Regions from separate parts of the Bacillus vallismortis genome, predicted to be linked through region 1. Evidence: riboswitches for the same ligand, from Rfam matches in the RefSeq annotation. Region 1 holds a riboswitch; the other holds the start of a gene.
What was found. Region 1 has a riboswitch for lysine ahead of BV11031_RS00655 (amino acid permease). Riboswitches for the same ligand answer to the same signal wherever they lie in the genome.
Positions count from the first base shown of each region.

Region 2: linked by a shared signal. The riboswitch ahead of BV11031_RS03770 (aspartate kinase) and the one ahead of BV11031_RS00655 (amino acid permease) in region 1 are both predicted to bind lysine.

Region 1 covers NZ_CP026362.1:124,829-140,033, forward strand. The annotation lists gene pgoN (glyoxal/methylglyoxal reductase) at 1-565, shown strand, start outside; gene modB (molybdate ABC transporter permease subunit) at 594-1,286, opposite strand; gene modA (molybdate ABC transporter substrate-binding protein) at 1,258-2,040, opposite strand; gene BV11031_RS00630 (substrate-binding domain-containing protein) at 2,151-3,077, shown strand; gene BV11031_RS00635 (LTA synthase family protein) at 3,105-4,958, opposite strand; gene BV11031_RS00640 (metal-dependent hydrolase) at 5,058-5,540, opposite strand; gene sspJ (small acid-soluble spore protein SspJ) at 5,706-5,846, shown strand; lysine riboswitch at 5,963-6,143, shown strand; gene BV11031_RS00655 (amino acid permease) at 6,247-7,647, shown strand; gene BV11031_RS00660 (hypothetical protein) at 7,686-7,955, opposite strand; gene BV11031_RS00665 (iron-hydroxamate ABC transporter substrate-binding protein) at 8,011-8,958, opposite strand; gene BV11031_RS00670 (FecCD family ABC transporter permease) at 9,164-10,210, shown strand; gene BV11031_RS00675 (FecCD family ABC transporter permease) at 10,210-11,220, shown strand; gene BV11031_RS00680 (ABC transporter ATP-binding protein) at 11,236-12,045, shown strand; gene BV11031_RS00685 (efflux RND transporter periplasmic adaptor subunit) at 12,217-13,407, shown strand; gene BV11031_RS00690 (ABC transporter ATP-binding protein) at 13,391-14,080, shown strand; gene BV11031_RS00695 (ABC transporter permease) at 14,073-15,205, shown strand, end outside.
Region 2 covers NZ_CP026362.1:691,769-706,973, forward strand. The annotation lists gene etfB (electron transfer flavoprotein subunit beta) at 1-763, shown strand, start outside; gene BV11031_RS03740 (electron transfer flavoprotein subunit alpha/FixB family protein) at 799-1,776, shown strand; gene abfB (alpha-L-arabinofuranosidase AbfB) at 1,990-3,477, shown strand; gene trxA (thioredoxin) at 3,802-4,116, shown strand; gene uvrC (excinuclease ABC subunit UvrC) at 4,252-6,024, shown strand; lysine riboswitch at 6,089-6,268, shown strand; gene BV11031_RS03770 (aspartate kinase) at 6,396-7,625, shown strand; gene BV11031_RS03775 (YslB family protein) at 7,670-8,116, opposite strand; gene sdhC (succinate dehydrogenase cytochrome B558) at 8,409-9,017, shown strand; gene sdhA (succinate dehydrogenase flavoprotein subunit) at 9,051-10,811, shown strand; gene sdhB (succinate dehydrogenase iron-sulfur subunit) at 10,814-11,575, shown strand; gene BV11031_RS03795 (acyl-CoA thioesterase) at 11,836-12,279, shown strand; gene gerE (spore germination transcription factor GerE) at 12,395-12,619, shown strand; gene BV11031_RS03810 (MarR family winged helix-turn-helix transcriptional regulator) at 12,871-13,311, shown strand; gene racE (glutamate racemase) at 13,319-14,137, shown strand; gene gerM (spore germination protein GerM) at 14,252-15,205, shown strand, end outside.

The DNA.
Region 1 (15,205 bases):
AACGCTTGCTGCCTTTGAAAAAAGCCTGGAAAGACTTCAGCTAGATTACTTAGATCTATATTTAATCCACTGGCCTGGCAAGGATAAATATAAAGATACGTGGCGCGCGCTTGAAAAGCTGTACAAGGACGGAAAAATCCGCGCGATCGGCGTCAGCAATTTCCAAGTTCATCATTTAGAAGAATTGCTGAAAGACGCTGAAATCAAACCGATGGTAAACCAAGTGGAATTTCACCCGCGTTTGACGCAAAAAGAATTAAGAGACTATTGTAAACATCAAGGCATCCAGCTGGAAGCATGGTCTCCGCTCATGCAGGGACAGCTTTTGGATAACGAAGTGCTTGCAGAGATTGCTGAAAAACACAATAAATCTGTGGCTCAAGTGATTTTGCGCTGGGATCTGCAGCACGAGGTTGTCACGATTCCGAAATCTATCAAAGAACACCGCATTATCGAAAATGCTGATATCTTTGATTTTGAATTGTCCCAGGAAGACATGGATAAAATCGACGCGTTAAACAAAGATGAGCGTGTCGGCCCAAATCCCGATGAGCTTCTGTTTTAATAAAAAACTCCCCAAGATGGGGAGTTTTTTAGTGTGTTTTTTTCTGCTGAATAAAAAACAGCATCAAAAAGGAAATGACGACAATACAGACGACCCACGCCCAAGCAAGGGTATTGTTGCCGGAATCCAATGCGACATAAATAGCTGTCGGCAATGTTTGCGTAACACCGGGGATGTTTCCTGCAAACATGAGTGTTGCGCCAAACTCTCCGAGCGCCCGTGCAAGGCTGAGGATGCTTCCGGTCAGCAATGAGGGATAGGTGAGCGGGATGGAAATATGGATAAATACCTTCCATCTGCCGGCGCCGTCTACCATTGCAGCTCCCTGTATATCGCGATCAATGTCAGCAAATCCGGTTTTGGCGGATTGATACATAAGCGGAAAGGCCACAACAGCCGAGGCGATTACAGCAGCCCACCAGGTGAAGATGACAGGCTGATGAAAGACCCACTCGATGGCCTGTCCGATAAAACTGTGCTTTCCGAAAATGACGATCAAGATAAAACCGACAACAGTAGGCGGAAGAACGAGCGGAAGCATAAACAATGTTTCGAGCGCCGTTTTTCCGAAAAATGTTGCCCGCGACATCCATGCCCCCGCCAGTGTTCCGAGAATAATGACAGCAATTCCGGCAACTGCCGCGACCTGAAAGGAAAGCACAATAGGTGTGAAAAACGCTGAAGCGCTTATGTTACTTAGCAGTAAAACCATATTTCTCAAATACTTTCATTGCTTCATCGGATTGCAGGTAATCGTAAAATTCCTTCGCTTCCTTACGGTGTTTTGTAGCTTTTACGATCCCTAGCGGATAGACAATCGGGCTGTGGGTATCTGCTTTTGCCTCGTCAATGATGTTGACTTTTTTTGAGATCAGGGCATCTGTTTTATAAACAATGCCTGCGTCCACATTGCCGGTTTCAACATAAGAAAGAACTTGGCGGACGTCTTTTCCGTAAACGATCTTATCCTTTACTTTGTCCCATAGAGACAGCTTTGTCAGTGATTCTTTCCCGTAAGCTCCTGCCGGCACGGATTCCGGCGTCCCGAGGGCGATTTTTTCTGAATTAGCCAGATTGCTGAAACTTGTCACAGGCGAATCTCCGTTTTTCGGCACGACCAGCACGATTTCATTGCCAACTAAATCAGTGCTGTCTTTTTTGGCGATATCGCCGTCATCCACCAGCTTTTGAAATTTATCCTCAGCAGCTGAGAAGAACAGATCTGCCCCTGCTCCTTGAGAAATCTGTTTTTGCAAGGCGCCTGATGAGCCATAGTTATTTTGGATTGTGATGTGTTGATGTTCTTTTTCATAGTTCTGTTGGATTTCCTCAAGCGCATCCTGTGCACTGGCAGCAGCTGAAATGGTTAACGTTACGTTTTTCTCGCTATCCGTTGAAGACTGGTTTGCGGTGCAGCCTGCTGAAAGCAGAATAGCCGTTAAGGCTGCTGTTAACATGAAATATTTTTTAAACATGATTGCACCCCTTATAATTAGTTATATCTAATTATAACTGATTATGTTTGGTTTATGTGGGTTTTTATACATTCGTTGAAAAGGTATAATAAAATAGGGAGGTGATGATAATGAATGAAACCTCTTCCTATACAATAGAAGAAGTTGCAGGTCTGCTGAAGGTATCAAAGCTGACCGTTTATGATTTAATTAAAAAAGGCGTGCTTCCTGCTTACCGTGTCGGAAGGCAGATGCGTGTTGACGAAGAAGATTTAAAGCAATACAAAACGAATATGAGAATGTCTCAGCCCATTGCCGTTGCCGAAGAGCCGAAACAGATGCAGGAGGCGGAACCGGATGGCAGAAAGAATGTCATGATCAGCGGACAGGACATTTCGATGGATCTGCTCAGCAAACATTTGGAGAATGCGATTCAGGAGACGCCGCTTAGGAAATACAAAGGGAGCTTAAACAGCCTGATTGATATGTATCAAGGCAAGTGTGACATTGTCAGCCTGCATTTGTATGATGCGGAAACGGGGCAATATAATGCGCCTTATGCAAAACGGATCTTGTCAGGCGAACCGTTTTGCCTGATCAACGCCGTTCTCCGCAAAGCCGGACTGTATGTGCAAAAAGGGAATCCAAAAAACATTCAAGGCTGGGATGACCTAAGAAGGGCAGATATTCGGATGATCAACAGGGAAAAGGGTTCGGGCGCCAGAGTGCTGCTTGATGAACAGCTTGGCTTACTTGGTGTGAATCCGGCTGACATAAAGGGATACGGCGATATCGTGACCGATCATTACGCAGTCGCTTCACAAGTCTCAAGCGGACAGGCTGACGCGGGAATCGGAGCGCAGCACGCGGCACATATGGGCAGTGTGGATTTTATCCCGCTCATCGACGAACAATATGATATCGTCGTTTTGAAAAAACAGGAGCAGCTGGTGAAAGCTGTGAAGGAGATCTTGAACTCTGAGGACTACAAAGCGAGTCTATCTCATTTAAACGGCTATCAAACGAATCTGACTGGAAAAGTGATGTTTGAAACGTGAAAAATCCCTCTGTAAAGAGGGATTTTGTCATTCAGAAAACCTGAGCAGGTCACCGTTTAAAATTTTATCAGAGAGAGACAGCTCTTCAGTTGCTTTCTCTTTATAAGGGAGGCATGCGTCCTGGTCTTCCAGCACTTTCCCTGTTTGTTGGCTGTAGCACGTGTTTTTTGTATAGATATAGTCGTTCGTAATAAAACTGCCGTTTCGCAGCACGGTGAATGGCGTTCGGTCGTTTGACAGCAAATCATTGCCGAATTGGATATCGCCCTTTGTCTCAATGCCGAGAAGATGCATCAGTGTCGGCCTAACGTCGACCTGTCCTCCGGCATCATGGATGGTTTCCGGCTTTTGATCTGTGATTCCCGGGATATGTATGATAAATGGCACCCGCTGGAGCTGAACGTTGTCATACGGCGTAATTTCATCTTTCCCTAAAAATGCTGCCATCGCCTCATTATGGGCTTCAGAAATGCCATAATGATCTCCCATGAATACAATCATCGAATTTTCGTATAAACCTTCATCCTTCAGTTTTTTGATAAAGTGCTTCAACGCCTCATCTTCATAGCGCACCGTGGTTACATAGCGGTTTAACAGGTCACTGCTTGAATCAAATTCATCTATCAGCTGATCCTTTTCATCAATCTCAAACGGAAAATGATTCGTCAGCGTGATGAAATTGCTGTAAAACGGCTGCGGCAGACTTTTGAGCTTGCCGGCTGACTGTTCTAAAAATTCCTTATCCTTCAGGCCCCAGCTTGTCGATGTCCCGGGAGTGACATGGAAATCATCAACATCAAAAAAGCGGTCAATCCCAAATGTCTCGTACATCACATCTCGGTTCCAAAATGTTTTATGGTTGGCGTGAAAAACAGCTGAGTAATAATCATGTTGTTTCAGCGATTTGTACATCGTGTGAAATTGATGGTCGCTTTTTGTGAAAAAGACGGCGCCGCTAAGGGAAGGATACAGCGAATTAGCGACGATGAATTCTGAATCGGATGTTTTGCCTTGTTCTGTTTGCTGATAGAAATGATCAAAGGAATAGCTTTTTTTGATGAAATCATTCATAAACGGGGTGATTTCTTTTCCATTTACCTTTTCATTCAAAACAAAGCTTTGGGTCGATTCAAGCGTTACAAAGATAACGTTGCGCCCCTTCGCCAGCCCGAATTTGCTTTGGTCAGGCTTGCTGTAATCAGCCTCTGTATAGTTTTTAATCGCAGTCATGCTGTCTTCATTGGCAAATGCCTTCGCGCTTACATTTACAGTCTGAGAAACCGTATCGTATATATGGAATTGAAACAGCCCGATGCTTTTGACGAGCATTTCCCGGTCAAAGGAATGTGACAAAAGCTTCGGCTGCTGTACTTCTGCAAGTGCCAGAGTGCAGAGAATCAAGCCGCAGGAAGCGGCATAGTACCGTTTAATCGTGCGGGGGGCTGCTTTTGTCTGCGGTTTCTTCTCTTTTCGGGCAAGCAGCAGCAAACAAACCATATCCGCAAACAGAGCGATAAACAAAGGGTTGAACAGTTCTTTTACACTGCTGCCCATATCGCTCATGTTACTGGCCTGAAACAAAACCGGGATGGTAATAAAATCGATATAAAAGCCGTAAAAAATCGTATTGGAGATCAAGATGGCAGTCAGAACCAAATTGGCAATCAGCAAAAAGACCCGCTGCTTGATATCTTTCAGGAGCAGGCCAATCCCGAATAAAGGAAGGATAAAGCTGAGCGGATTGATCAGCAGTATTAGCTCCTCCAATAGGGAATCAATCTGCAAATGAAAGCCGAGTTTATAAATCGCATACGTTTTCACCCACATGAATACGATTGAAATACATAAAAACCGCTGATTATGAAAAAAGGTTCCTTTCATTAATATGGCTCCTCACGTTTTCTTGGTCATCTGCATGAAATGCTTCTTATGTAAAATCTACTAAAAACAGCCCGTTAGAACAAGCGTCAGCACTCACGTTTAAATCATGCGTCCATGAAACAGCATATAAAAGTAGTAACATGAAGCAATTGTCAGGCCGGCTAACACAAGCTGCTCAGAAAAACTGCCTGTCTTCATATATAATGGGAGCCTCACGCGAATCGTTGATGGGAATAGCAGTTTAATTCCGTTCACCGTCCAAGCGTCAAGGATCAAGTGGCTCGCCATTCCGATCATCAGTCCGGTTGATATGTTTTGATCTGGAATATATGTGGCTGTGATAAAAAACATGATGAGCAGAAACAGCAGGCTGTGCGTAAACGTCCGATGGCCGAAAACGGAGCTGACGACTTTCGCAAGGATAGGAAATCTTCTCCCGATTTTGCTTTGCGTGTGGCAGATATCGGGAATCAATGCCCCAACCGCGCCGGACGCTGCCATAAGCGCAGGATCAAATCCATAATAATAAGCCGCTGCCGTACAAGAAGCGATGCCTCCCATGATGTGTGTTTTTCCTGTCATTTTCCGCTTCTCCTTTATCTTTTGCAAAAAATCTCTGAATTACAAATATAGCAAGAGAATGTATGTTTGATCAACAGGACTTTGAACGATAAAACATTTCTCGTATAATTTTTTGAGAAAAAGGCATCTTAATCATGTACCTATTTTCTAAAAGAGGTGATTCGAATGGATTTCTTTAATAAAGATAAAGGAAAACGTTCTGAAAAAGAAAAAAACGTCATTCAGGGAGCTCTTGAAGATGCGGGTTCAGCCTTAAAAGATGATCCGCTTCAAGAAGCAGTGCAAAAAAAGAAAAATAATCGATAATCACATGCGGATAGGGCTAGGGCTCTATCCGTATTTCCATCTGTTCCCTTTGACAGATCATCCTTTCTTTGATAACCTTCTGGGAGTAACTGAATCATTAAATCCTCACTCTTTCTCAGTGAGGTAGAGGTTGCGCGGATGATGAGTAGCACATGCCAGGCTGACAGGAGCTGTTTAACATGTGTAAAAGGCATCAGCGCCGAAGTGTGGAGAAAGCCGATCCTTTCTCTATGCTGGGACTGTATCTGAATAAGTGCAGGACTGCCGCGTGCTTTTTCGCGGAGGGCTATCCGGAGATCAAGGGTGTGTGTTTCTTTAAGCATGGACTTTTGTTCAGGCTTTTTTTGCGTTTACATGATCTCGGGGTCTGGTCCGTACAAAGAATCATGGAGGTACTGGAATGGAACAGACGAAAAAATGGGGTTTTTGGTTATTAACGGCGTTTGTCGTTGGAAATATGGTTGGATCGGGAATTTTCTCCTTGCCGAGCTCGCTTGCTTCAATCGCGAGTCCGTTTGGCGCCACGTCCGCTTGGCTTTTGACAGGTGCCGGCGTGCTGATGATTGCACTTGTCTTCGGACACTTGTCCATCCGCAAGCCTGAACTGAAAGCGGGACCGCAGAGTTATGCAAGGGCGCTGTTCTCTGATCCGAAAAAAGGGAACGCGGCCGGTTTCACAATGGTATGGGGCTACTGGGTGGCGAGCTGGATCAGTAACGTGGCGATTATCACAAGTCTCGCAGGTTACTTGACTTCGTTCTTCCCGATCCTGGTTGATAAACGTGAAATGTTTTCGATCGGCGGGCAAGAGGTGACTCTTGGCCAATTGCTGACGTTTGCTGTATGTACGGTCTTGTTATGGGGCACGCACACGATTCTCGTTACTAGCATTAACGGTGCAAGTAAATTGAACTTTGTCACGACGCTTTCTAAAGTATTAGGTTTTGTCTTCTTTATCGTTGCCGGATTGTTTGTGTTTCAAACGGCATTATTCGATCAATTTTATTTCCCGGTTCAAGGAGAAAACGGCACAAGCATTGGAATTGGCGGGCAGGTGCATAACGCCGCGATTTCTACACTGTGGGCGTTTGTCGGCATTGAATCAGCGGTTATTCTGTCAGGCCGTGCGCGCTCTCAGCGTGAGGTGAAACGCGCGACAATTACCGGATTATTGATTGCATTGAGCATTTATATTATTGTGACTTTGATTACCATGGGTGTTCTGCCGCATGATAAGCTTGTCGGTTCTGAAAAACCGTTTGTTGATGTGCTGTATGCGATTGTTGGAAACGCGGGAAGCGTGATTATGGCACTTTTGGCCATCCTTTGTTTATTCGGAACGATGCTCGGCTGGATTTTGCTCGGCTCTGAGGTTCCATATCAAGCGGCTAAAGCGGGAGATTTTCCGGCATTCTTTGCGAAAACGAATAAAAAGGGAAGTCCGGTTATCGCGCTTATCATTACAAATGTCATGTCACAAGTCTTCATTTTCTCGGTTATTTCCCGGACAATAAGTGACGCATTTACGTTTTTAACGACAGCGGCAACGCTTGCCTATTTAATTCCGTATTTAGTATCAGCGATTTACAGCTTGAAGCTTGTCATCAAAGGTGAAACGTATGACCAGCTGAGAGGCTCCCGTGTCAAAGACGGATTGATCGCGATATTAGCGTGCGCGTACTCATTGTTTGTCATCATAACAGGCACAGCGGATTTAACGACATTTATTCTCGGCATCGGTTTATTCTTTGTCGGATTGATCGTTTATCCATTTGTTGTTAAAAAGTTTCAGAAAGCATAAACAAAAGACACCTGATTCGCTTTGTCAGGTGTCTTTTGTTATAAAATCATCATTTCTCCCGTTAGTAATCCGATTGTTAAAACTGCTGACAGGAAAGCAGAAATTGAGAGAAAAATTTTGACTGATAATCGAATATGCAAAAATCGTTTTTTCAGCCTTTCCAGCAAATCAAACAGAACGAGCACTAAGATAAATACAAGAAGCACACTAGAAAAGGGTTTTCCGATATAGAGACCGTTAAAAAAACTGATCGCGATGATGATGAGGCTAAATATGAATTGCGAAAGAAAATATCCGATGTGGTTCAAAATGAGCCGCTCCTTATAGATGTGGCAAAAGAGCCGCGGGCAGGCGGCTCTTTTGTTATTTTGTTAAGCTTTCCGTAATAAATGTCAGCTGCCCTTCTAATGAGATCGGGTCAGAGAAGTAGAAGCCTATCGGGTCCATCTTATAGACATGGCCATGTTTAACGGCGTTTAGATTTTTCCAAATGGAGCTTTCAAATACGCCGCCATCGTCGCCGCCTGCTTGCCATGGACCTGCGAAAATATAATCTCCGGCGAAGTCAGGGAGCTTCTCTAATGAAATACTTGTATATCCCGGCCCTTGATCAATGGCTTTTTCCTTTGACAGCTTTGTGGCTTGCAAACCGAGATCTTTGTAAATGATGCTTCCGCCTCTTCCGAAATCTTTTCCGAATACGTAGATATCTTTTCCGTTCGATTGCATAATGGAGACTGTTTTGTCACCGACGGCTTTTTTGATTTTTGTTTTAGCCGCAGCAACTTTGTTATCCCACTCAGCCAGCCATTTTTCTGCTTTATCTTCAGTTCCCGTCATTTTTGCGAACTCTTTGAGCTGCTCAATATTGTCGAGCTTGTCGTATGTTACCGCGACGGTCGGCGCGATTTTTTCAAGTTTTTTAATATCAGCGCCTTGCGTTGTCCAAACGATAATCAAGTCAGGATTCAAATCAATGACTTTTTCAACGGAAGTACCGTCTCCGATGCTTGTGACACCGTCGGTTTTTCCTTTATAGTAAGGGTTTTTAAATACGTTCTCAGGCGCACCGACGACGTTGATGCCGAGTGTCTTGAAGTAGCCGTAGTAGCCGTCAGCCATGACAACCACCCGTTTAGGATGCTTAGGAATCTTCACATTGCCGTTTTCAGCCTTATATGTAACGGTTTCTCCGGCGTTTGAATCAGAGGAAGATCCTTTGCTTTCAGAGTGATTCCCGCAGGCTGCCAGTGCCGCAATCAATAGCAAGGCAAAAAACGCGGCTCCGAGTTTCTTGTATATATGGTTCATATCTCATACCTTCTTTCCAGAAAATAGATGATAAAGAGAATCATTATCAAATGTGATTATACCATTGCAGGAGCCAGTTGGACACGGTATTTTTTGCAATCATATGCTCATTTTGTTCAGAACGCTCTATTCCATTAGCAGAAAAATTGATATACTGGAACAATAATTGATAATCATTATCAGTATTAGAAAGGAAGTTCGGCTGTTGAGTCAAAGGAAAAATATACAGATGATATCAGAAGAAAACCAATGGACGTCCAGGTCTTTTGGCGCGGTCATTGTCCTTATTGCAGGGATAGGCTTACTATGTCTTGGCGCGCTTTTATCCATATCCCTCGGTGCGGCCGATATTCATTTGCGCACGGTGTGGGACGCCATTTTTCATTTTCAGCCGAAAGAGACCTCCCACCAAATTATACACGACCTTCGCCTGCCGAGAACGGCTGCCGCTGCGCTTGTCGGCGCTTTGTTGGCGGTGTCGGGCGCGATCATGCAGGGGATGACGAGAAACCCTTTGGCAGAACCTTCAATTATGGGGGTGACATCAGGCTCTGCGTTTGCCGTTTCGATTGCATTTGCTTTTTTTCCCGGACTTTCTATGATGGGGCTTGTGCTATGGTCCTTTGCAGGAGCGGGACTCGGGGCATCTACGGTAATGGGGATTGGCATGTTTTCAAGGGGCGGACTTACGCCGGTAAAGCTTGCGCTGGCAGGATCAGCAGTTTCTTATTTTTTTACAGGCATTTCAACCGCTGTTGCCATCCGCTTTGATGTCGCTCAAGATATCAGTTTTTGGTATGCTGGCGGGGTAGCGGGTGTGAAATGGTCAGGTGTCCATCTTTTGCTTCTCGCGGGGGCGGCCGGTTTAACGCTGGCGTTTATCATCGCCCGGTCTGTGACAGTGTTAAGTCTCGGTGACGAGCTGGCGAAAGGGCTTGGACAATATACATCGGCGGTGAAGGTGGTTGGCATGCTTGTCGTTGTGATTTTGACGGGAGCCGCTGTTTCTATTGCCGGCACCATCGCATTCATCGGGCTGATTATACCGCATATTACCCGCTTTTTGGTCGGTGTGGATTATCGATGGATCATTCCTTGTTCGGCGGTGCTTGGCGCCGTTTTGCTCGTGTTTGCTGACATTGCGGCAAGACTTGTAAACGCGCCCTTTGAAACACCTGTCGGCGCGCTGACCTCTCTCATCGGCGTTCCCTTTTTCTTTTACTTGGCACGCCGGGAAAGGAGAGGGCTGTAATGAAAACGAAAACGAAAAAACCGCTCGTTGTGATGGCTGTGACCTTTCTGCTGATCGTAATGGTCTTTTTTATCAGCTTGAATTTGGGTGTCATCAAAATTGCACCGCTTAAAACGCTCCAAGTTTTTTTCGGCCAAGGAACGGCGCGTGATGAACTTGTCTTATTTGAGTTCAGGCTGCCGCGGATCATCCTTTCATTGCTCGTTGGGGCAGGAATCGCTGTTGCCGGCGCCATTTTGCAAAGCGTGTCTCAAAATGATCTGGCTGAGCCCGGCATTCTCGGCATTAACGCCGGCGGCTCGCTTGCTGTTGTGCTTTTTATATACTTTTTTCAAGAATCAGCTTCAAATCTCAGCTTTTTCGGAACATTTATGCTTCCGTTCAGTGCTTTGGCGGGCGCATTCCTCGCCGCGTTTCTCATTTATCTTCTGGCTTGGAAAAAAGGTGTGACACCGATTCGGCTGATTTTAGTCGGTATTGGCGTGAATGCCGGATTTAATGCTCTGCTGCTGATTTTTCAGCTCAAGATGGACCCTCATGATTTTATGCAAGCCGCGGTTTGGATTTCCGGCTCGATCTGGGGGGCCAACTGGAATATGATCTGGGCGATTCTTCCTTGGATTGTGATCTTGCTTCCGTTTACTTTATATAAGGCACGCTATTTGAACATTTTGCAGCTCGGAGATCAATTAGCGACCGGACTGGGCACTGCTGTTGAAAGGGAAAGACGGATTCTCCTTCTGGCAGCGGTCACTCTTGCCGCTTCATGCGTGGCAGCAGCAGGGGGGATCGCGTTTCTCGGATTGATCGCGCCCCACGTGGCGAGAAGGCTTACCGGTCCCCGTCACCAGACGCTGATACCGGTCTCGGCCTTCATCGGCGCATTTCTGTTTTTGCTCGCTGACACGCTGGCGAGAAATGTATTGGCACCGTCAGAAATTCCGGTCGGCCTTGTTATCTCCGTGTTAGGCGCGCCTTATTTTATTTATTTATTGATGAAAACGAATTAGAGGAGGGGGCCGAATATGAATTCATTATCAACGGAACAGCTTGGAATCGGTTATGGTGACAGGGTGATTGTAGAAGATTTAAATATATCGGTTCCTAAAGGGAAAATCACTACCTTAATCGGCCCGAACGGTTGCGGGAAATCAACGATATTAAAAACAATGTCCAGAATTATGCGTTCACATACAGGTGCCGTCTATTTAAACGGTAAAGCGATTCATAAAATGCCTACAAAGGACATTGCGAAAGATATGGCGATTCTGCCGCAGACACCTGAAGCGCCAAGCGGTTTAACGGTGTATGAATTGGTGTCGTACGGCAGGTTTCCGCATCAATCAGGATTTGGCCGATTACATGATGAAGATCGCCGGATCATCAAATGGGCGCTAGAAGAAACAGGAATGGCTGAATACGCTGAACGGCCGATTGAGGCCCTGTCAGGCGGACAGCGTCAGCGCGTCTGGATTGCCATGGCGCTTGCGCAAGGGACGGAACTGTTGCTGTTGGATGAACCGACAACGTATCTTGATCTCGCACACCAGCTAGAAATTCTTCAGCTGCTTGACAGACTCAACAAAGAACAGGGACGGACGATTCTAATGGTCATTCATGACCTGAACCACGCAGCCCGTTTTTCTCATTATATGATCGCGCTCAAAAAAGGCGCGGTCATCAAGGAAGGCACAGCACTGGAGGTCATGACACCGGACATTTTGAAGCAGGTATTTCAAATTGATGCTGAAATCGTCACTGATCCCCGCACCAATAAACCTGTATGCTTGACCTATGATCTGATTAAAAAGGAAAAAACACTTGTTTCTGTGTAAGAAAACTCCCGGTTCAGAGCCGGGAGTTTTTATTTTCGGCCCTGAAAATACAATTTCACCATTTGATTGCTTCATTTTAATAAAAAGATTGCAAGTCTTTTTGAATTAATAGATAATATTGGTTAGAATGTTTCGAAAATATTACATAGTTTACAGAAAGAGGAGATCGTTGTGTCCAAGAAGAAAAAATGGCTTATTACCGGTGCGATATGTGCCGGTGTGCTTGTATTGGCAGGGATCGGCGCCGGCGGTGTTTACGTTTTTACCCACATGAACCAAATTGCCGTATCATCGGAACCCTATGCTGAATCGGTAGCGGTATACATGGGAGGAGACTCAGAATCAGGCCAAACCTTCTCGGGAAAGGTTGAACCTGAGAAACAGCAGAAAGTCTATATCGATTCAGAAAAAGGCAGCATTAAAAAAACATACGTCAAAGAAGGCGATCAGGTCAAAAAGGGCGATAAACTTTTTGAGTATGAGGGCGAGGATCACTCTGACGAAGTGGAGCAAGCCAATTTGCAAATCGAAATGACTAACCTGCAAATCAGCCGTTTGCAAAAATCAATAACGGAAACGGAAAAACAGCTGAAAACAGCCGGAAAAGAAGAGAAATCACAGCTGCAAGATGAGCTTGACCAGGCCAACTTCGATTTAAAAACAAGCCAGCTTGAGTTGAAGCAGCATCAAAAAGAGCTGTCAGCCCTTACGAAAAACAAAGGCTCCAATGTCATAACAAGCAAGCATGACGGGATCGTTCAAAGCGTCAATCAGGATATTGCTGACGGGGCAACGGGCGATCAGGCAGGAGGACCGTATATCCAGATTGTTTCCACGGGCAAATATCTAGTCAAAAGCCAAATCAACGAGCTGTTAATGGACACAATGAAAAAAGGCAGCAAAGTCAAAGTCACGCTGAAAACAGGCGGTGAAGGCGAGTGGAAAGGAAAGGTCACCTCGATCGGCAAGCTTCCAGCGGGAACAGGCGAGGGTGAGGAAGAAAGTTATGCTGAAGAAGAAATGAACCCTCAATCCTCTAACTATCCGTTCACTATTTTATTAGACAGCCATAAAGGTCTCGAAGTCGGCTATCATGTCAACATCGAGGTGATGAGCGATGAGGCTGATGCGGACGCGATTAAACTGCCGTCCGACATGGTCATTCAGGATGACGGCGAACCGTACGTGTGGAAAGCGGATGAGAATCAGAAAGCGGTCAAGCAGCCTGTTGAAATCGGGGACACTGATGAAAATGACATGGTGGAGATTAAGAGCGGCCTGACGCCGGACGATTATGTGATCTATCCTGATCCCGCGGTCAAGGAAGGAAAGCAGGTTACAGTCAATGCTGACACTGAATAATATTTCAAAATCGTACAAGCTGGGAAAAGAAGAAGTTCCGATCTTGAAACATATTAATCTGACGGTCCAAGCCGGCGAGTTTCTGGCGATTATGGGGCCTTCGGGTTCTGGAAAGTCAACGTTAATGAATATCATCGGCTGTTTGGACAGGCCAACCTCGGGAACCTATACGCTTGACCAGATCGATATTTTGAAAGGGAAAGACGGTGCCTTAGCCGAAATCCGCAACGAATCAATCGGGTTTGTGTTTCAAACCTTTCATCTGCTGCCGCGTCTCACCGCGCTGCAAAATGTCGAGCTGCCGATGATCTATAATAAAGTGAAGAAAAAAGATAGAAGGCAGAGAGCTTATGAAGCGCTGGAAAAGGTCGGGCTAAAAAACAGGGTCTCCTACAAGCCTCCGAAGCTGTCAGGCGGGCAAAAGCAACGGGTGGCGATCGCGAGAGCCTTAGTCAATCAGCCGAGATTTATTTTGGCTGATGAACCGACCGGGGCGCTTGATACCAAATCAAGCGAACAAATTTTGGCGCTGTTTTCTGAATTGCATCGGGAAGGCAAGACCATTATTATGATTACCCACGACCCGGATGTTGCCAAAAAAGCTGACAGAACCGTTTTTATCAGAGACGGAGAATTGGTATTAGACGAGAGAGGGGATATCAGCCATGCTTGAGCATATTCGAATCTCCTTTCAATCCATTTTCTCTCATAAATTAAGATCCATTCTGACCATGCTCGGTGTCATTATCGGCATAGCGGCAATTATTGCGATTGTGTCGATGCTGAAGGGACAAAGCGAACAATTAAAGCAAAGCATGATCGGCATGGGAAATAACGCGATCAATGTTGTCTACCAGCCGTCAGGCGGAGAAGAGGAGGGCATCGGCTATCAGGTTTCGTACACGTCCGCGCCGCCTGTCACTGACGAAACAGTAAAGGCAATTAAATCTGATCCTATGGTCAAAGGATTATCCTTATATTACTTGTCTGAAGGTTCGAGCGTCTTTCATTTGACAAACGTTTCGTACCCCCAAGTGTTCGGAGTTGACGGTGACTACTTTGATATGTTCCCAGTCCGTATAACCGAAGGGAGGAAGCTGGCGGAAAATGAATTGAACAGCACACGCCAAGTGGTGATGATCAATGAAGCCGCCAGAGATGAACTGTTTCCAGACGGAGACGCTCTGCATAAAAAGATTGAGATGAATGGTGTGCCGTTTAAGGTTGCCGGTGTTTTTACAGAAAAAAATCAGCAGGAAAGCATGTTTGAAGGTGATTACGCGAACCCGGTTTTGTACGTGCCGAAAAAGGTGTGGCCGCTCATCGAAGGATTTGACGCGCCGACACAGATCGCTGTGCAGGCCGATTCTTCTGAGCATATCCAAGAAGCCGGCGTGATGGCTGCTGATCTTTTAAACCAAGGGCTGTCAGATGCTGAGTTGGCAAAAGCAGAGTATAGTGTGATGGATCTTCAGGAGATCGCACAGGAAGTGGAGTCCTTTAATCAGTCATTTGCACTGCTGCTTGGCGGAATCGCCAGTATTTCACTATTGGTTGGCGGCATCGGCGTTATGAATATCATGCTCGTTTCCGTTACGGAGCGCACGAGGGAAATCGGAATTAAAAAAGCGCTCGGTGCTAAGCGGCGTGTGATTTTATTTCAATTTTTAACCGAGGCGGTCGTGCTGACAAGCATTGGCGGAATACTCGGTGTGCTGGCGGGCTTCGGCATCGCTAAGCTGCTGACGGTCGTTTTTCCAATGCCTTTTATCGTCTCCGTCCCGGCTGTGGTCGGAGC
Region 2 (15,205 bases), 570 kb from region 1:
TGTACTGATGAAACGGACGTTTGACACAGAAGAAAAAATCGTCATTGAAGCAGGAAAGATTCAGGACGACGGAGCGGAATGGATCATTAATCCATACGACGAGTACGCGATAGAAGAAGCCATCCAGCTGAAGGAAAAGCACGGCGGCACGATCACCGCCGTCACTGTCGGCTGTGAAGAAGCGGAAAAGGAATTGCGTACGGCGCTTGCCATGGGATGTGACCAAGCCGTTTTAATCAACATAGAAGATGATCTCGAGGAACCCGACCAATATTCTATATCTCAAATTTTATACCACTATATGAAGGATCAGGAGTTTGATTTGATTCTCGGCGGAAATGTTGCCATTGACGGAGGGTCAGGACAAGTCGCCCCTCGGCTTGCCGAGCTGCTGGATATTCCGTGCATCACGACGATCACCAAACTCGAAATCAACGGCACTGATGCAGAAGCAGAAAGAGACGTTGAAGGGGATGTTGAGAAGATCAAAACGACTCTCCCATTGCTTGTCACAGCTCAGCAGGGTTTAAACGAACCGCGTTATCCATCGCTTCCGGGAATTATGAAGGCCAAGAAAAAACCGCTTGAAGAGCTGGAGCTAGATGATCTTAATCTTGACGAAGAGGATGCCGAACCAAAAGTGAAAACCATAGAGCGTTTTCTTCCGCCGAAAAAAGAAGCCGGGAAGCTTCTCCAAGGTGAGCCTGCCGAACAGGCAAAAGAGCTCGTCTCATTGCTCCGCAGCGAAGCTAAAGTCATGTAAAGCTTGGACATTCAAAGAAACAGGGGGATGTTAGAATGGGAAAAAAAGTGATCGTACTTGGAGAAATTCGCGATGGGGAATTGCGGAATGTCACCTTTGAAGCATTAGCTGCAGGAAGAACCATCTCAGGTGATGGAGAAGTCATCGGTGTTTTGATCGGAGAAAATGCTCAAAGCCTTGCACAGGAGCTTATCCATTACGGAGCCGATAAAGTTCTCACAGCCGAGGATCCGAAGCTGAAAGCATACACGGCAGACGGATACAGCCAGGTCATGAATGCCATTATTGGCCAAGAAAAACCCGATTCAGTCATATGCGGGCACACAGCAATGGGCAAAGACTTATCACCGAAGCTCGCGGCCCGGCTGCAAACAGGCTTAATTTCTGATGCTACTGATGTAAGCGTTGCCGGAGAGAATGTCGTATTCACACGGCCGATTTACTCGGGGAAAGCATTTGAACGCGTCATATCAACCGATCCGCTGATTTTTGCAACGATTCGCCCTAATAACATTCAAGCTTCAGAAAAAGACACCGGCAGGTCAGGGAGTATCGAAAGCCTTGATGTTTCTCATACTGACCTCCGCACCGTTATCCAAGAGGTTGTGAAAAAAACAACGGACGGCGTTGATCTCTCCGAAGCCAAAATTATCGTTGCAGGCGGCCGCGGAGTCAAAAGCAAGGAAGGATTTCAGCCGCTAGAGGAGCTTGCCGAAGTGCTCGGAGCCGCAGTTGGGGCTTCTCGCGGGGCGTGCGACGCTGATTATTGTGATTACGCTCTCCAGATCGGGCAGACCGGAAAAGTCGTCACCCCGGATTTGTACATCGCCTGCGGCATTTCCGGCGCCATCCAGCATTTAGCCGGGATGTCAAACAGCAAGATCATTGTCGCCATTAATAAGGATCCCGAAGCCGATATTTTTAAAATAGCTGATTATGGCATCGTAGGCGATTTATTTGAAGTGGTTCCGTTATTAACTGAGGAATTCAAACAATTAAATATACACTCGTAAAGGAAACCCCGAACTGCTGAAGTTCGGGGTTTTTGTATGTTTAAATATATACGTACAAATGTATACGTAATAAAAAATATCATTGACATGTACGAACATATATAATATCGTTACTTTAAAAGCGCTTACATTCATGCGGACTCCTCAGGCGAAAGACAGATCACATATTTGACTGTGGTGCTTTTCATATTCGTATGAAAGGAATGATCAGGCATGTCTAAACATCAAGCAGTGATCCAGACAGATATTGTAAAAGGAACGATTAACAAAAATATATACGGTCATTTTGCGGAGCATTTAGGAAGAGGGATTTATGAGGGGATTTGGGTCGGAACAGACTCGAGCATTCCCAATATAAACGGAATACGAAAGGATGTGCTGGAAGCGCTCAAGCAGCTTCATATTCCTGTCCTCAGATGGCCTGGCGGGTGTTTTGCAGACGAATATCATTGGGCAAACGGTGTCGGAGACCGAAAGACGATGCTTAACACGCACTGGGGCGGAACAGTTGAATCAAATGAATTCGGAACGCATGAATTTATGATGCTTTGCGAGCTGCTTGAATGCGAGCCTTATATCTGCGGGAATGTCGGAAGCGGAACGGTTCAGGAAATGGCGGAATGGATCGAATATATGACGTTTGAAGAAGGCACTCCAATGTCAGACTGGAGAAAACAAAATGGAAGAGAGGAGCCTTGGAAGCTGAAATATTTCGGGGTGGGCAATGAAAACTGGGGCTGCGGCGGAAACATGCACCCTGAATACTATGCTGATCTGTACCGGCGTTTTCAAACCTATGTGCGAAATTACAGCGGCAATGAAATCTATAAAATTGCTGGCGGCGCAAATGTAGATGACTTTAATTGGACGGACGTGCTTATGAAAAAAGCCGCCGGCCTGATGGACGGATTGAGCCTTCATTATTACACGATTCCGGGTGATTTCTGGAAAGGCAAAGGGTCAGCGACAGAATTCACAGAGGATGAATGGTTCATTACAATGAAAAAGGCCAAATATATCGACGAACTGATTCAAAAACACGGCACAATTATGGACCGGTACGATCCGGAGCAGCGGGTCGGCCTGATTATTGACGAATGGGGCACGTGGTTTGATCCTGAGCCGGGCACGAACCCTGGTTTCCTTTATCAGCAAAATACCATTCGCGATGCACTGGTGGCGGCTTCTCACTTCCACATTTTCCACCAGCATTGCCGCCGGGTGCAAATGACCAACATCGCCCAAACGGTAAACGTTCTTCAAGCCATGATTTTGACTGAGGGAGAGCGGATGCTTTTGACACCGACGTACCATGTATTTGATATGTTTAAGGTACACCAGGATGCTTCTCTTTTAGACACTGAAACAACGTCTGCTGACTATGAATGGAAGGAAGAAACGCTGCCGCAAATCAGTGTTTCAGCCTCGAAACATGCAGAAGGCGATATCAATATTACGATTTGCAACATTGACCATCAAAACAAAGCGGAGGCCGAGATTGAACTGAGAGGTGTTGACAAGACTGCGGACCATTCCGGAGTCATTCTCACGGCAGAAAAAATGAATGCCCATAACACGTTTGACGATCCTCATCACGTCAAACCGGAATCTTTCAGCCAATACACGCTCAACAAAAACAAACTGAAAGTAAAACTCCCGCCTATGTCAGTTGTCTTACTCACGCTGCGGGCTGATTCTTAACCAAGCGAGAGCGCCGGAGGTTCATGCCGGCGCTCTCTTTCATGTTTGAAAATTGCTCCGGGAGGGCATGGTAAAGTACATGACAGTAAAGAGGAGTGTTATTCTATGCTTCGTACCATTCTAATGATCATCGGGGCAATTGTAGTGATCGGGGCCATTATCAGATTTGTGTTTTAATGAAAAAAGACATATCCCATTCCATCAAGACAAAAATGAGTAAACCGATTGCGATCAGGAGAAAATAATTTCTAAGCATTAAAATAGCGTGAACGAATGGGAGATGCTATACTAAACATCATCATTCACAATTGGAGGAATTCAATAATGGCTATCGTAAAAGCAACTGATCAATCTTTCTCAGCTGAAACAAGCGAAGGCGTCGTACTGGCTGATTTCTGGGCTCCTTGGTGCGGACCTTGTAAAATGATTGCACCTGTTCTTGAAGAACTGGATCAAGAAATGGGAGACAAACTCAAAATCGTAAAAATCGATGTGGATGAAAACCAAGAAACAGCCGGAAAATACGGCGTTATGAGCATCCCGACACTTCTTGTGTTAAAAGACGGAGAAGTTGTTGAAACTTCTGTCGGCTTCAAACCGAAAGAAGCGCTTCAAGAGCTTGTAAACAAACATCTTTAATTTACGGCTGCTTACATGCCAGAGCGATTCCGATTGAGGGATCGCTTTTTTTATTCGCCAATTGTGAACCGTAGAGAAAAACAAACGTTCGTGTTAAACTGGAAATAAAGGACTAAATATAAGGAAGGGTAACAGATGAACAAACAACTGAAAGAAAAACTCGCCCTCCTTCCTGATCAGCCCGGGTGTTATCTCATGAAGGACCGGCAGCAGACTGTGATCTACGTAGGAAAAGCTAAAGTGCTGAAAAACAGAGTGCGCTCCTACTTCACCGGTTCTCACGATGCGAAAACCCAAAGGCTTGTGACGGAAATCGAGGATTTTGAATATATCGTGACGTCCTCCAACCTTGAAGCGCTTATTTTAGAAATGAACTTGATCAAAAAGCATGATCCGAAATACAATGTCATGCTGAAAGACGACAAAACCTATCCTTTCATAAAACTTACCCATGAACGCCATCCAAGGCTGATTGTCACCCGCAATGTCAAAAAAGACAAGGGGCGCTATTTCGGGCCGTACCCGAATGTACAGGCTGCAAGGGAAACAAAAAAACTGCTAGACCGGCTGTATCCTCTCAGAAAATGCTCCAAGCTGCCGGACAGAGTATGCCTTTACTATCATTTGGGCCAATGTCTCGCTCCGTGCGTAAAGGACATTTCCGAAGAGACAAACAGAGAGCTGGTTGAGCGCATTACCCGTTTCTTAAAGGGCGGCTATAATGATGTCAAAAAAGAGCTTGAAGAGAAGATGCAGGAAGCTGCGGAGAATCTTGAGTTTGAACGGGCAAAAGAGCTTCGCGACCAAATCGCCCATATTGACTCAACGATGGAAAAACAAAAAATGACGATGAACGATTTAGTCGACCGTGACGTATTCGCGTACGCATATGATAAGGGCTGGATGTGTGTGCAGGTCTTTTTCATCCGCCAAGGAAAGCTTATTGAGCGGGATGTCAGCATGTTTCCGCTCTATCAGGAAGCTGATGATGAGTTCCTTACGTTCATCGGGCAGTTTTATTCAAAAAACAACCACTTCCTTCCAAAGGAAATTTTAGTTCCGGACAGCGTAGATCAATCGATGATTGAGCAGCTGCTGGAAACAAACGTCCACCAGCCGAAAAAAGGCCCGAAAAAAGAACTGCTTATGCTGGCTCATAAAAACGCGAAAATCGCGTTGAAAGAAAAATTCTCTTTAATTGAACGGGACGAGGAGCGTTCAATCGGGGCTGTGCAGAAACTCGGTGAAGCTTTGAATATTTATACACCGCACAGAATTGAAGCGTTTGATAACTCAAACATACAGGGGACAAACCCGGTTTCCGCGATGATCGTATTTATCGACGGCAAACCGAACAAAAGGGAATACCGCAAATATAAAATCAAAACCGTTACAGGGCCGGATGATTACGGTTCAATGAGAGAGGTTGTCAGAAGGCGTTATTCGAGAGTGCTTCGTGAAAACCTGCCGCTGCCCGATCTGATCATCATTGACGGAGGAAAAGGGCAAATCAACGCTGCAAAGGATGTCATTGAAAATGAATTAGGCCTGGATATTCCCATCGCCGGCTTAGCAAAAGACGAAAAACACAGAACTTCAAATTTACTCATCGGGGAACCGCTGGAGGCGGTATATCTGGAACGAAACAGCCAGGAATTTTACCTCCTGCAGCGCATTCAGGACGAGGTGCACCGATTCGCGATCAGCTTTCACCGGCAAATCCGCGGAAAAAGCGCGTTTCAATCCGTCTTGGACGACATCCCGGGCATCGGAGAGAAAAGAAAGAAAATGCTGTTAAAGCATTTCGGTTCGGTTAAAAAGATGAAGGAAGCAAGCCTTGAGGACCTCAAAAAAGCGGGTGTTCCGGCAGCGGCGGCTCAGCTCCTTTACGACAAATTGCAAAAATAGTGTTGTCCTTTTAAAAAAGATCTGATAAAATGTGAACTAATTTCATAGTTAGATCGTGTTATATGGTGAAGATAGAGGTGCGAACTTCAAAAGTAAGCCTTTGGAGAAAGATGGATTCTGTGAAAAAGGCTGAAAGGGGAGCGTCGCCGAAGCAAATAAAACCCCATCGGTATTATTTGCTGGCCGTGCATTGAATAAATGTAAGGCTGTCAAGAAATCATTTTCTTGGAGGGCTATCTCGTTGTTCATAATCATTTATGATGATTAATTGATAAGCAATGAGAGCAAATTCCTCTCATTGCTTTTTTTATTGTGGACAAAGCGCTCTTTCTCCTCACCCGCACGAACCAAAATGTAAAGGGTGGTCATTCATGGGTCTTATCGTACAAAAATTCGGAGGTACTTCCGTCGGCTCAGTCGAAAAAATTCAAAATGCGGCAAACCGTGCAATTGCAGAAAAACAGAAAGGCCATCAAGTCGTCGTAGTCGTTTCAGCTATGGGGAAATCCACTGACGCATTGGTCAGCCTTGCAAAAGACATCACTGGCCAGCCGAGCAAACGCGAAATGGATATGCTGCTGGCGACAGGCGAACAGGTCACGATTTCCCTGCTTTCAATGGCACTGCATGAAAAAGGCTATGACGCGGTGTCCTATACTGGCTGGCAGGCGGGAATCCGCACGGAATCCGTACACGGAAACGCCAGAATTACAGATATCGACACTTCTGTTTTAACAGACCAGCTTGAGCAAGGAAAGATTGTGATTGTCGCAGGATTCCAAGGCATGGCGGACAATTGCGAGATCACAACATTGGGCCGTGGCGGTTCAGACACAACAGCAGTCGCTTTGGCTGCCGCATTAAAAGCGGATAAATGTGACATATACACAGATGTGCCCGGCGTGTTTACAACCGATCCGCGCTATGTGAAATCAGCGAGAAAGCTTGCCGGAATCTCATACGATGAAATGCTTGAGCTTGCCAATTTAGGCGCCGGCGTTCTTCATCCGAGAGCCGTTGAATTTGCGAAAAATTACGAAGTGCCGTTAGAAGTACGTTCAAGTACAGAAACAGAAGCGGGAACATTAATTGAGGAGGAATCATCCATGGAGCAAAATTTAATTGTCAGAGGCATTGCGTTCGAAGACCAAATCACAAGGGTAACTATTTACGGGCTGACTGGCGGCCTGACAACCTTGTCTACAATATTTACAACACTTGCCAAAAGGAACATTAACGTTGATATCATTATCCAAACGCAAGCCGGAGACAATCAGACCGGAATTTCCTTCTCTGTCAAAACAGAAGACGCAAACCAAGCCGTTGCAGTGCTTGAAGAGTATAAGGGCGCGCTTGAATTCGCGAAAATCGAGACAGAAAGCAAATTGGCCAAAGTATCCATCGTCGGATCCGGCATGGTCTCAAACCCTGGTGTAGCGGCAGAAATGTTTGCTGTACTGGCGGAAAAAAACATATTAATCAAAATGGTCAGCACATCTGAAATCAAAGTGTCAACAGTCGTAAGCGAAAATGACATGGTGAAAGCCGTCGAAGCGCTGCACGATGCATTTGAGCTTTCAAAACACCCTTCAGCTGTGTAACGATAATCAAAAAGGCGGGACTATTGAAGTCACCGCCTTTTTGATTACACTGGATCTTTCAAATCCCATTTCACAGTCAGAACCACTTTATCGGCTCTCTTTTTCACTTGTTCATATGATTCGGCAATCTGCTCATTCAGCAATTGAATTTGTTCAGCAATAAAACCAGCTTCCAATTGAAAACATGGTTCTTTCTGGTGTTTAAGCCGGTTGGAAATGATCGGCCCTTCAAGTTCAAATTCAAGCTCCTGTTTTTTTGCGCTTACGTTTGTAAGGGTTCCCCAGCCCGCTTCTTCAAAGAAAGCCGGAAATTGCTCCCATGATTCAAGAGGAAACTTACGGGCGAGATGTTTCCCTGCCCAATACATCATGGAAGAGTAATCTTGGCCAAGCATATCTGGGAGAACGATCTCTCGTATTAGTTCGTAGGCGTAGGCGTTCATTTCGATTTCTTTTAAATGATCAATAGATGCTTCAAATTTAGACTTCATATCTGTCTCCCCTCTCTCCTTCGTATATTATAGCCCAAAGAGGGGGAGGTATTACAGAATGATCCTGTAATTCTTATGAAATTTTAAGGGAGAAATATATACTGATAAAATAAAATTTTTGAATCAACTAATTAATTCGGAAAATTGTAATTTATGTACGCGTTTTCTTGACGCCCTTTTGAGGGAGGAGTAAAATGAAATTGTCAATAAATCTTAATAAAGTGCTTACAATTGAAAGAAGTGGGGGAAGAGAATTAGCACATTTCGCACTTATCAAACAGGGGGTAAAGTAATGTCTGGGAACAGAGAGTTTTATTTTCGAAGATTGCATTCCTTGCTTGGCGTCATACCGGTCGGCATCTTTCTCATTCAGCATTTAGTCGTCAACCAGTTTGCTGCAAGGGGCGCTGAAGCATTCAATAGTGCTGCGCATTTTATGGATAGTCTGCCTTTCAGGTATGCCTTGGAAATTTTTATTATTTTCTTACCATTAATTTATCATGCAATTTATGGTGTGTACATAGCGTTTACTGCAAAAAATAACGCAGGTCAATACAGCTATATGAGAAATTGGCTCTTTGTCCTGCAGCGTGTAACCGGTATCATCACCCTCATTTTCGTCAGCTGGCATGTGTGGGAAACCCGTATTGCAGCGCAAATGGGCGCTGAGGTCAACTTTGACATGATGGCGAATATTTTGAGCTCTCCGGCTATGCTTGGCTTCTACATTGTCGGTGTCTTATCAACGATTTTCCACTTCTCGAACGGTTTATGGTCGTTCGCTGTTACATGGGGCATCACGGTAACGCCTCGTTCTCAAAGAATTTCGACTTACGTTACGCTGATTATTTTTGTTGCACTGTCTTACGTAGGCTTAAAAGCGATTTTTGCATTTGTATAAGAGTACTAGATTACTAGAGGGAGAGGGGCTATCATGAGTCAATCAAGCATTATCGTAGTCGGCGGGGGTCTTGCCGGCCTCATGGCGACAATTAAAGCAGCGGAATCAGGAATGGCGGTTAAGCTTTTTTCCATCGTTCCTGTCAAACGGTCTCATTCGGTTTGCGCGCAAGGCGGCATAAATGGAGCGGTCAATACTAAAGGGGAAGGCGACTCTCCATGGGAGCATTTTGATGACACTGTGTACGGGGGAGACTTTCTTGCGAACCAGCCGCCGGTCAAAGCGATGTGTGACGCGGCGCCTTCTATCATCCACTTATTAGACCGTATGGGCGTCATGTTTAACCGGACGCCAGAAGGCCTGCTTGACTTCCGCCGATTCGGAGGCACACAGCACCACAGAACTGCTTATGCGGGTGCGACAACGGGGCAGCAGCTGCTTTACGCACTGGACGAGCAAGTGCGCAGGTACGAAGTTGCGGGTCTGGTTACAAAATACGAAGGCTGGGAATTCCTTGGCGCTGTATTGGATGACGACAAAACCTGCCGCGGAATTGTTGCGCAAAACCTGACAAACATGCAAATTGAATCCTTCCGTTCAGACGCTGTAATTATGGCGACGGGCGGACCGGGAATTATTTTTGGAAAATCGACGAACTCCATGATTAATACAGGGTCTGCAGCTTCGATCGTTTATCAGCAGGGAGCGTATTATGCAAACGGAGAATTCATTCAAATCCACCCGACAGCCATACCGGGCGATGACAAGCTAAGACTGATGAGTGAATCGGCGCGCGGTGAAGGCGGACGCGTGTGGACATATAAAGACGGAAAGCCGTGGTACTTCCTGGAAGAGAAATACCCGGCATACGGGAATCTGGTGCCGCGTGATATTGCGACACGCGAAATATTTGATGTGTGTGTCAACCAGAAACTCGGCATTAACGGCGAAAACATGGTGTATCTCGATCTTTCTCATAAAGATCCGAAAGAGCTTGACATTAAGCTCGGCGGCATCATTGAGATTTATGAGAAATTCATGGGAGACGACCCGCGTAAGCTTCCAATGAAAATCTTCCCGGCGGTTCATTACTCAATGGGCGGATTATGGGTGGATTACGATCAAATGACGAACATCCCGGGACTGTTTGCAGCCGGGGAATGTGATTACTCTATGCACGGCGGCAACCGCTTGGGGGCAAACTCCCTGCTCTCCGCGATATACGGAGGAATGGTGGCCGGACCGAATGCGGTGAAATATGTAAACGGCTTAGAATCTTCAGCAGAAGACATGTCTTCCTCTTTATTCGACGCTCACGTCAAAAAAGAAGAAGAAAAATGGGCTGAGATTATGAGTATGGACGGAACAGAAAATGCCTATGTTCTTCACAAAGAGCTTGGTGAGTGGATGACGGCGAACGTCACGGTTGTCCGCCATAACGACAAGCTATTGAAAACGGATGACAAAATTCAGGAATTAATGGAGCGGTTTAAAAAGATTAACATCAATGATACGACGAAATGGAGCAACCAAGGGGCGATGTTCACACGCCAGCTCTCGAACATGCTTCAGCTTGCGAGAGTGGTTACCCTTGGCGCTTACAACCGCAATGAAAGCAGGGGCGCCCATTATAAACCGGATTATCCTGAACGTAATGATGATGAATGGCTCAAAACAACAATAGCTAAACATGTAAGCCCGTATGAAGCGCCGGAATTTGAATATCAGGATGTCGATGTCTCACTGATAACGCCTCGGAAACGGGATTACTCGAAGAAGAAGGTGGCGAAATAATCATGAGTGAACAAAAAACGATACGATTTATTATCACACGGCAAGATACAACCGACAGCACGCCTTACGATGAAGAATTTGAGGTACCATACCGCCCAAACCTTAATGTCATTTCCGCACTGATGGAAATTCGCCGGAATCCGGTTAACGTGAAAGGTGAAAAGACAACCCCTGTCACATGGGATATGAACTGTCTTGAAGAAGTATGCGGCGCATGTTCAATGGTCATAAACGGAAAACCCCGCCAATCTTGTACGGCGCTTATCGACCAGCTTGAACAGCCGATCCGCTTAAAACCGATGAAAACTTTCCCGGTCGTGCGTGATTTGCAGGTTGACCGGAGCAGAATGTTTGATTCATTGAAAAAAGTAAAAGCCTGGATACCGATTGACGGTACGTATGATTTGGGACCGGGGCCGAGAATGCCGGAAAAACGCCGTCAATGGGCATATGAATTATCAAAATGCATGACGTGCGGCGTCTGCCTCGAAGCCTGCCCGAATGTGAACAGCAAATCGAAGTTCATGGGGCCGGCACCGATGTCTCAAGTCCGCCTGTTTAACGCCCATCCGACAGGCGCCATGAATAAATCTGACCGATTAGAAGCACTGATGGATGACGGCGGCCTTGCAGATTGCGGAAACTCGCAAAACTGCGTTCAGTCCTGCCCGAAAGGCATCCCGCTCACCACTTCGATTGCAGCCTTAAACAGAGATACAAACTTACAAGCGTTCCGTAATTTCTTCGGAAGCGACAGAGTATAAGAAGAAAAAACCTCTTCCGCATGGGAGAGGTTTCAGACTGTAGACAAAGTCATAAAACGGTTTTCGTTTTATGACTTTGTCATCTTTTCAGCGTGATTGAAAACCCTTGAAGTCTAGGAAGGGCGAGCATCGGAGCACAGCGAATGTAGGGATTCGTGAGCACCGACGCGCAGGCCTGACAACGAATGCGAGGGTTTGTCGACACGCTGAAACCTCTTCCGCATGGGAGAGGTTTTTTAACCATAAGGAGATGAGTAAAGATGAAGATTCCCGCTTATATTGACATGCCGTTTCAAGAATGGAAGTCGTCCTTTTCTTTTTTTTATCAGGTATCCGTGCGATTTTCCGAGACGGACATGTTTGGACACATGAATAATGTGACACCTTTTATATACTTTGAGGAGGCGCGGATTTCTTATTTTAAAAAGCTGAATATGATGAATGAAAACAAACAGACCATAACGGTCGTGGCAAGCCAGCAATGCGATTATCTGCGCCAAGTCATGCCTTATGAAGAGCTGCGCATCTATGTGAAAACAAGCGCCGTCGGCAGCTCATCCCTTACCTTGCATTATCTCGGAGAGAACCGCAAAGGCGAACCGTGCTTCACCGGAGCCGTTGTGATGGTCCAAGTCTCAAAGGAAAGCGGCAGGGCTGTCAGCTGGACAGATGAGGAGAAAGAAACGCTGCTCCCTGCACCATAAACTAATTCTCTTGTAAACGTCACCTCCCGTGCCCTTCTTACATAAGATATCTTGACTATATCAAAACCCATTCGTTTCTGATTCGCTCTCACCTTAGCAAGGAGGGTTACAATACTTGAAGGAGAAAGAATTTCAATCGAAGCCGCTGCTAACGAAAAGAGAAAGAGAAGTGTTCGAATTGCTCGTTCAAGATAAGACAACAAAGGAGATTGCAAGCGAGCTATTTATCAGTGAGAAAACCGTTCGAAACCATATTTCAAATGCCATGCAGAAATTGGGTGTGAAAGGGCGTTCGCAAGCCGTTGTTGAGCTTCTTAGAATGGGTGAACTAGAGCTTTAATCCTTGCCGGTATTCCTTCTTTCAGGAAGGAGCCGGTTATTCCTGTTTGTTCGTCACGTTCTCAAACCGTGTTTGGCTTGCTATGCAAAAAGTTGGATGGCAACGGATAGAGCAATACATGTTTCTGTTTGGTGTTGTTTGCCTAAAGTCCTCCATTTCTCTTGCGGAGTCTTGCATTTTCTTCAAAAAAGAAGGAAAATAGACACGGAACGCTTTTGTGCGTAAGAGATCCTTGAGTGAGGGATGGACAAATGACATCAAAACATTTGGAGTATGTTGCGGATATAGAAAAGTCACTCCGCCACATTGCCGCGATCATTAAGCAAAAAGGACGAGAAATCCTTAACCAATATGCGATTACGCCGCCGCAATTTGTCGGCCTGCAATGGCTTTATGAATTGGGAGATATGACAATCGGCGAACTGTCGGGTAAAATGTATCTGGCATGCAGCACAACAACGGACTTAATCGACCGCATGCAGAAAAATGACCTTGTCGAGCGGGTCAAGGACCCGGCGGACAGACGTGTCGTCCGGATACATCTGCTGCCAGAAGGAGAGCGGATTATCCAAGAGGTCATTACAAAAAGGCAGGAATACCTGCGTGATATGTTCGAAACGTTTACAGATGAAGAAGTAGCCATCTTCGAAAAATCATTGATGAAACTGCAGCATGAAATGAAGAGAAAATGAGGCGATTTTGTTGGAGCAACCAATAGGAGTCATTGATTCCGGGGTTGGCGGTTTAACCGTTGCAAAGGAAATCATGAGACAGCTACCAAAAGAAAATATTATCTACGTCGGGGATACGAAACGGTGTCCGTACGGGCCGCGTCCTGAAGAAGAAGTGCTTCAATACACGTGGGAGCTGACGAATTATCTACTTGAAAACCACCATATTAAAATGCTCGTGATCGCCTGCAACACAGCAACAGCGATCGCATTGGAAGACATCCGGCGCAGCGTCGGCATCCCTGTGGTCGGAGTCATTCAGCCGGGTGCGAGAGCAGCGATAAAAATGACGGAAAATCAGCATATCGGTGTCATTGGCACGGAAAATACGATGAAGAGCAACGCGTACGAAGAGGCGCTTTTGGCATTAAATCCTGATCTGAAGGTTGAGAACCTTGCCTGTCCGCTCCTTGTGCCTTTTGTGGAAAGCGGGAAGTTTCTTGACAAAACAGCAGACGAGATTGTCAAAACATCGCTGTATCCGTTAAAAGACACATCGATTGATTCGCTGATTTTAGGCTGCACCCACTATCCTATCTTAAAAGATTCCATTCAGAGATATATGGGAGAACACGTAAATATGATTTCGTCCGGCGATGAAACAGCCCGGGAAGTCAGCACAATTCTTTCATATAAAGGGCTGCTGAACCAGTCTTCGGTTGCCCCGAATCATCAGTTCCTGACAACCGGAGCGCGTGATCAGTTTGCGAAAATCGCAGACGACTGGTTTGGCCATGGGGTGGGCCATGTGGAATGCATCTCACTGCAAGAACCGATTAGAAAATAGCTTTGACCCGCAACGTCTTGTTGCGGTTTTTTTCTGTTTTGCCGGAATTCTTCGGTCTATTTCCAAATAAGGCTCGTATACATAATAGTACAAACAGCCTTAGGAGGGAAAAGTATGCTGAAAAAAGGACCTGCAGTCATTGGTGCCACTTGTCTCACCTCTGCCCTGCTTTTATCCGGATGCGGTTTGTTCCAATCTGATAAGGCAGCCGAGGAAATTGATCCGCCTCAAGACGTTACATACGTGAACGATGAAGCGGGGGCCGATTCAAATACAACAGCAGCCGAAAAAGCAGAAAGTAAAAAAAACGATACCGCCAAAGCGGATCAAGTCTCATCTACAGTCATGAGGGAGCTTTATCTCATTGATAAAAACGGGTACGTTGTTGCGCAAACGCTGCCTCTTCCGAAAAGTGAAGGCACGGCTAAGCAGGCACTTGAATACCTCGTTCAGGGCGGGCCGGTGTCAGAAATTCTTCCGAATGGCTTCAGAGCCGTATTGCCGGCTGACACAACTGTTAACGTTGACATCAAAAAAGACGGCACAGCAATAGCGGATTTCTCTAATGAATTTAAAAATTATAAGAAGGAAGACGAGCAGAAAATTGTTCAATCCGTGACGTGGACACTGACGCAATTCAGCTCGATAGATAAAGTGAAGCTGAGAATAAACGGCCATGAACTGAAGGAGATGCCTGTAGGAGGCACGCCAATCTCAGATGATTTAAGCCGTAAAGACGGGATTAATATGGAAACATCAGGCGTAAATGATCTCACCGCAACACATCCGCTCACCGTTTATTATTTGGCGGAAAACGAAGACAGTGAGTATTATGTGCCGGTGACAAAACGGATCGACAATTCGGAAAAAGACGACATCACAGCAGCAATCAATGAATTGGCTAAAGGCCCTAGCAAGGTGAGCGGGCTGTTAACAGATTTCAGTGATGACGTAAAGCTGGTCAGCAAACCGAAAATCAAAGACGGACGCGTGACGTTAGATTTCAATCAATCCATATTCGGCAGCGCGGATGAAAAGACAAAAATGATTTCTTCAGAAGTGCTGAAC